DNA from 2 places in the Rhizobium sp. A22-96 genome. Region 1 is predicted to be linked to the other one. Evidence: predicted binding sites of a transcription regulator. Region 1 holds the regulator's gene; the other holds the start of a gene.

Region 1 (3,409 bases):
AAAGGAAGGCCGGGATCTGCAGGATATCAACCGTCTTGGCGACAACGGCGCATTGTTCCTCGGTGTGAATATCGGTCAGCACCGGAAAGCCATATTCCTTCTTGAGATCGGCAAAAATTTCCAATCCCTTCTCGATGCCGATACCGCGCTTGCCGGAGAGCGAGGTGCGGTTCGCCTTGTCATAGGAGGATTTATAGACAAGGCCGATGCCGAGCTTGTCGCAGAGTTCCTTCAGCACGCCGGCCACCATGAAGGCATGCTCGCGGCTCTCCATCTGGCAGGGGCCGGCGATCAGCGACAGCTTGGCAGTGTTGGAAAACAGAACCTTGGACGCTCCCTCGCCGACGATCACTTCCGAATTCGTGCTCATGCTATCTCCTCGAAGGCGAAAAGAGCGCCCGCTGCGGGCGCCAGCTTTGCCAATATACGATTGTTCTTACGCGTGTAGGTGACGCCGTTAGCAGCGAAATGCGACGATGTCACGGAAAGATCGCGTGTTTTGAAAAGGATTGCGCGGGCTCGAAGCCCCGGATCGTCCTTGCCGACCCGCAAATCGTAAAACGCCTCCATGCCTTCCGGCGTCAGGAGATCGATGTCGGCATTGGCAGCCCGGATTGTCAGCCCGAAGGAATGCTCGGATATCCTGGGGTCACCTATGATCTCCTCGAAAAACGAGCGGTACGCGGCGGGTTTGGTCGTCGATATCGCCACCCGCGCAATGCCGGTGACAGCATTTTCATGGCGCTCCAGCACGCTGCGATCGGCGGGCGACGGATTGATGCGCTGGCAGCAGAAGGCCAGGAAATCGGGCGCACGCAGATCGGCGGCAAAGGCAAGACGGAAACCCGCCTGGGTTTCCGTGCCATCCGGCATCTTCATCGGCCTCGAAAAATCCAGCATCCGTCCGGCGGAGATCATGCCGGCCTTGAAACGTTCGTCGTCAGCGACAGCGTCGTTCGTGCCGAAAACCACTCCGGAGAACCCGTCTTCACCCATTCGAAACCGATAGGCCTGATCACGAGCGACGAAGACATTGCCGTCCTCGATGCTCTTTTCACACTGCTCCAGAGATGTGACCCCGAGGGGCTCCAGATAGGTCTTGTCGGCAAAGAAGACGCATGCGTTCTCGGTGCCAAAGGGATGGCGCGCATCCGGAGCCACCGTAAAGCCAAGCCTGCCAAGGCGTTCACGCGCCGATGCGATATTGACCGTCGGCAACACAAGATGATCCAGCGGATGCGGCAACGAAGTCATGGCGTCTCCGATTTTCTGCTGCGGCAGGTTTGCGCCGATCCACGGTCCAATTCAAGGCCAAAGCAGCGCAGCGATGATGCTGGACAATGACTGTTTCTCGACAGCAGCCGAACCTTCTCGGTACAAGCTAGATTTCAGCCATGCTTCAGATAGGTGACTTAAACTCAAAACCACTCCGTCTGCGCATCCAGCGGCGTTTTCCCATATTTATCGTTATGTTAGCACCGATATAACCATTCGCCGCCGCGCCACGATCCATTCGATAATTTTAAATATCTAACTGACAGGGCAAAGCTTTACCGAAATTTAAGTACTTGCGGAACACATATGGAACATATAGTGTCCGTTCTGGATTTGTTTCACGACGTTTCTCTTGATTCTGGGGTTCCAAGACGATGTTGACGCGCAAGCAGCAGGAACTGCTTCTCTTCATTCACGAACGGATGAAGGAGTCCGGCGTTCCACCATCTTTCGATGAAATGAAGGACGCATTGGATCTTGCATCCAAGTCCGGCATTCACCGTTTGATCACGGCTTTGGAAGAGCGAGGCTTCATCCGTCGCCTGCCGAACCGGGCAAGAGCGCTCGAAGTCATCAAGCTGCCGGATGCCTACAATCCCAGCCTGCAGCCGCGCCGCGGCTTTTCACCGAGCGTCATCGAAGGCAGTCTTGGCAAGCCACAGCCGGTCGCGCCGCCTGCTCCCCCAAAGGTGGCCAATGACGACCAGAACAGTTCGGTGTCGGTGCCCGTCATGGGCCGCATCGCAGCCGGCGTTCCGATCTCGGCCATCCAGAACAATACCCATGAAATAACCGTTCCCGCCGATATGCTCGGTTCGGGCGAACATTATGCCTTGGAAGTGCGGGGCGATTCGATGATCGATGCCGGCATTTTTGACGGCGATACCGTCATCATCCGCAATTCGACGACTGCCAATCCCGGTGACATTGTTGTCGCCCTTGTGGATGACGAAGAAGCAACGTTGAAGCGGTTTCGCCGCAAGGGCGCTTCCATCGCTCTAGAAGCCGCCAATCCGGCATATGAAACACGCATATTCGGGCCGGATCGCGTCAAGGTCCAGGGCAAGCTTGTCGGCCTCATTCGCCGCTATCATTGACTGGTGACGCAGAACGGATTGGCACACCATAGGTTCCGGTGCGCCAATCATAGGTTCGGTGCCGCATCCATGGGCGTTGCGGATTGTCGAAAGCTGTGGAGATGATAGGCGTGTCCGAGTCGAAATTCATTTCGACCGAGCCGGTTCGCCTCAATGTAGCGCCGGTGAAAAGCATTGCTCCGGAGCGGCAGCGATCGAGACGCAGTTTTATCGGCGTAACGACGATATTTGCGGTATCGCAAGCAGGCGGTAGATAGGCTGCGTCCTCGATGGTGACGAGCATTGCGCCGTTTTCAAGCATTGCGACACACCATGCACCCTTCTGGCAGGCAAAGCTTCCCTGCATCGTCTGATCGAGCGCTTCCTCCATTGCCTTGCGCACTGCGTTTTGTTCCTCCGTGCTTAACCGCCGGCGGCGATCTGCTTTGCTGACATGAGGGAGCCGGCTGTCGGCCGGAAGAATGGTTGGCGGTTGGTGTTCTGCTGCCACCAGCGCCTTCTGCCATTGCTCGAAGATAAAAGCCTGCGGTCTTTCGCGGTTCGTTGCCAAGATGTAGTCCTGTCGCAACGCGACCAGAGCGCCATCTTCGGAAATCATCAGATCCGGCTTCGGCACGCCGGAACTGAATGTTGCTGCACCGATCGCTGAGAGCAACAGCAGCAGCCCGACATGGCGCAGGCGGGTCCGCAACATGGTCATGATCAGGAAGCCGGCTATGAAAGTCGGCATGAGCCAGCCCGCTTGACGGCCAAAGGTGATATCGCCTCCCCAGCCCGCCACGGTCTTGGCGATCAGGATGACCAGTTCCAGTCCCTCACCGGTGACTTTCCAGAATGGCGCATCAAGGCCAAGCGGCATCAGCAACATGGCCATCATACCGAACGGCATGACAATGAACGAGACGATCGGCATGGCGGCGAGATTTGCGGCAAGCCCGTATGTCGCCAGTCGGTGAAAATGCTCGATCGAGAAAATCGCCGTCGAAGCACCGCCGACGAAGGATGTCGACAACACGCCGCCGAAAAAACGAGAGACG
Region 2 (3,409 bases), 860 kb from region 1:
GAGAGGGCCTCGGCCAGCCTCGTCGGCCCCGGCGACCGGCCAGTGCCCGGCGCGGCGGGCAATCAATTCCAGCTCGAAGCTCGGAACGATCGGCGCTTCGTCGAAAAGCATGGGAGAATCGGGTGATGTGCTGCGTGGCATGCGGCGAAGCTCGCACACCACCCGATCTCCTGCAAGCCCCCGGTGGATCAGGGCGGCGAACCTGGGGGGCTTTCTTCCGGCGGGCTCAGGGAAAACCCGCGAGGAACCGTCAAAGCAGCGAGAGCTGCACGCCGCTGCCATCAGGCGGCACGAACAGATCATCGCGCAGGGCGATATTGCGCCTGACAAGCTCAAGTCGTCGCGTCGCCATTTCGAAGCGTCGGCTGATCTGCCAGGCATAGGGGCCGGCGCCCTTCATGCGTTTGCCGAACTCGGCGTCGTAATCCTTGCCGCCGCGCATCGAGCGGATCAGCGACATGACATGGCGGTAGCGATCCGGATAATGCTGCAGCAGCCAGTCGCGAAACAACGGACTGACTTCCAGCGGCAGCCGCAGGATCACATAGCTCGCCTCCTGCGCGCCAGCGGCCTTGCCGGCATCGAGGATACGCTCGATCTCATGGTCGTTGAGGGCGGGAATTATCGGCGCCACCAAGATCGAGGTCCGGATGCCGGCTTCGCTCAAGGCCTGGATCGCCTCCAGCCGCCGCGCTGGCGTCGCGGCGCGCGGTTCCATGGTGCGGGCCAGCTTGCGGTCGAGAGTCGTCACAGATAGTCCGACCCGCACGAGGTTCTTCGCGGCCATGTCCTTGAGGATGTCGATATCGCGCATGACCAGCGCCGATTTGGTGACGATGGCAACCGGATGGTTCGCCCTGTTCAGCACTTCGAGGATCTGGCGCATGATCCGCCATTCCTTCTCGATCGGCTGATAGGGGTCCGTGTTGGTGCCGATGGCGATGACGCGCGGCTTGTAGCCGGGCTTTGCCAGCTCTCGCTCCAGAAGCTTCGGCGCATCCGGCTTGGCAAAGAGCTTCGCCTCGAAATCGAGCCCCGGAGAAAGGCCCATATAGGCATGCGACGGCCGGGCGAAGCAGTAGATGCAGCCATGCTCGCAGCCGCGATAGGGATTGATCGAGCGGTCGAAGGGGATATCGGGCGATTCGTTGCGGGTGATGGCCGTGCGCGGCTTTTCCACCTGCACTTCGGTCTTGAACGGTGGGAGCTCTTCAAGGGTCTGCCAACCGTCGTCAAAGGTCTCGCGCTGCATCGGCTCGAACCGGCCGCTCGGGTTCAATCCGGCGCCGCGTCCGCGTCGACGCTCCACCTCAATCCGGAGGCCGGCATCGGCGATCAAAGCATTGGCAATGTCTGGCGTGTTGGCAGGCGCGAATGCGGCCTGCCCTGCAAGGGACTGCTCGTTCATCGGTAGCTCCAGGGCGGTTCATGGGGCCGCATGCCGCGTCTAAGATGATTAAATTCCTATCCGACAAATGAGAACAATGCAAGAACAAAAAAGAAGAAATCATTTTCCATCGAGCCCTGGAGGCGAGCGGCATCAGTGATGACGGTGCGAGATTCGAAGCGGCGTATCACGCTTTTCTTAAACGCTCAGACGCCAGGGTTAGGCGCTGGCAATAAATTGTGCGCCGCTCTATAAATGGGCAATGTTGACGGTAATCATCGAATGCCAGGATCAGGAACCTGAGCTGGCGCAGACATTGGCGGCATTGGTGGCGGGCGCGATCGAGGGCCTCGTCAGCGATGTCGTCGTGCTGGACCACGGCTCGCGGGACGGCACCTCACGCGTGGCGGATGCTGCCGGCTGCCGGTTCTATTCGCAATGGGACATAAAGGACATATTGCGCTCGGCACGCGGCGAATGGCTGCTTTTTGTGGAGCCCGGTGCTCGGCCGCAGGCCGGTTGGATCGATGAGATCGCCGAATATGTCTCGCTGAACAAGGTGCCGGCGCGCTTTACTGCTTCGCGCGGCTATCGCCGGCCATTCCTGCAACGCGTCGGGCGCGGTACACCGCCTTTGGAGCTGGGATTGCTGGTATCCAGGCCACAAGCCATCGCCATCGCCAGGACCGGCATGCGGCTGGCTGAATTCGCCAAAGGCCAGAAAGCCCGCAAGCTTTCGAGCGAGCTCATTCCATCCTGGGTGGCGCGGGCGGCACGATAGAGCGTCACTCCGCCTAGATTCCGTTTGTAAACTGGTAAATAGCTGCCATAATTTCTGTGTGGCGGCACCTTTCGCGTGTCGCGTTGGGCGGCCGACCATGATGATGCCGGTATGCGGCGGAACTGGTCAGCGGAACTCTCCTTTTCCGCCGAGATTTCGGCAGAAGGAGGTGCGTTATGAAACGCACGATGTTCTACCGCCTGATGGCTACGGCCGTCCTTGCCAGTGCGATTCTCTATCCCGGCGTCGCTGCCTCCCAAGCGACACTCGCCTGCGCCAAGCGCGTCGACATGATCGCGTTCCTGGGCGACAATCTTTCTGAAAAGCTGTCGGCTGTCGGCAAGCTCGACCCCAACACGATCGTTGAGATCTATGTTGCTGAAAGCGGCAGCTGGACGATGATGGTCAGTGACGCCTCCGGCCGGAGCTGCATCATTCTCAATGGCGAAAGATGGGAATCAATTCCTGTCTTGCCGGGGCCGAAAGCATAGGGCTGCAAATGTCCCACGGAGACGCAGGACCTAGCGGGAACCGCCGCCACGCTTCAGGTGCTCGTCCAGGCGCGGCATGATCTCCACGAAATTGCAGGGCATGTGCCTGTAGTCGAGTTGAGCCTTCAATATGCCATCCCAGGCATCTTTGCAGGCGCCGGGAGAGCCCGGCAGCACGAAGATGAAGGTGGCGTTGGCTACACCGCCGGTCGCCCGGGATTGGATCGTCGCCGTGCCGATCTTATCGTAGGAAATGCGATGGAAGACTTCGGAAAAGCCGTCCATCCGTTTTTCGAATAAGGGCTCCAGCGCTTCGGGCGTCACATCGCGACCGGTGAAGCCAGTGCCGCCCGTGGTGATCACCACGTCCACGGCTGCGTCCTTTGTCCAGGCCTCCACCTGCGCGCGGATGCGTTCCTTGTCATCGGAAACAATGGCGCGGCCCGCCAGCCTGTGGCCGGCCTCGGCGATGCGGGCGACCAGCGTGTCGCCGGATTTATCGTCCGCAAGCGTTCGTGTATCGGAAACGGTCAACACGGCGATACCGACGGGGATGAAGGGTCTTTCGCTGCCTGGGCCTGCCATCATGCCTCTCCCGCGATCGTTTCGGTCGCCTGGAAATACCAGTCCGGCCTCTGTCTGTGAAGCATAGCAGCTGCCGCCTCAGCCTGGTCGCTATTTTCGAAGATGCCGAAGCAGGTGGCGCCGGAGCCGGACATACGCGTCACGATGGCGTGCTGGCGCTCAAGC

What was found. The regulator LexA, encoded in region 1, represses DNA repair genes until DNA is damaged. The targets are predictions, from matches to a motif close to TGTTCNNNNTGTGTTCNG.
Region 2: ACQZ6F_RS12920 (PA0069 family radical SAM protein) is a predicted target of LexA. The motif match lies at 1,478-1,495, and genes of this name have one in related genera.

The regions. Positions count from the first base shown of each region.
Region 1 covers NZ_JBNWDQ010000003.1:901,935-905,343, reverse strand. Annotated here, with positions in the region: gene kdsA (3-deoxy-8-phosphooctulonate synthase) at 1-370, opposite strand, end outside; gene ACQZ6F_RS17215 (VOC family protein) at 367-1,254, opposite strand; gene lexA (transcriptional repressor LexA) at 1,650-2,372, shown strand; gene ACQZ6F_RS17205 (ComEC/Rec2 family competence protein) at 2,353-3,409, opposite strand, start outside.
Region 2 covers NZ_JBNWDQ010000003.1:40,004-43,412, forward strand. Annotated here, with positions in the region: gene ACQZ6F_RS12915 (ribonuclease HII) at 1-141, opposite strand, end outside; gene ACQZ6F_RS12920 (PA0069 family radical SAM protein) at 251-1,408, opposite strand; gene ACQZ6F_RS12925 (glycosyl transferase) at 1,650-2,168, shown strand; gene ACQZ6F_RS12930 (hypothetical protein) at 2,345-2,659, shown strand; gene moaB (molybdenum cofactor biosynthesis protein B) at 2,690-3,244, opposite strand; gene ACQZ6F_RS12940 (4-(cytidine 5'-diphospho)-2-C-methyl-D-erythritol kinase) at 3,244-3,409, opposite strand, start outside.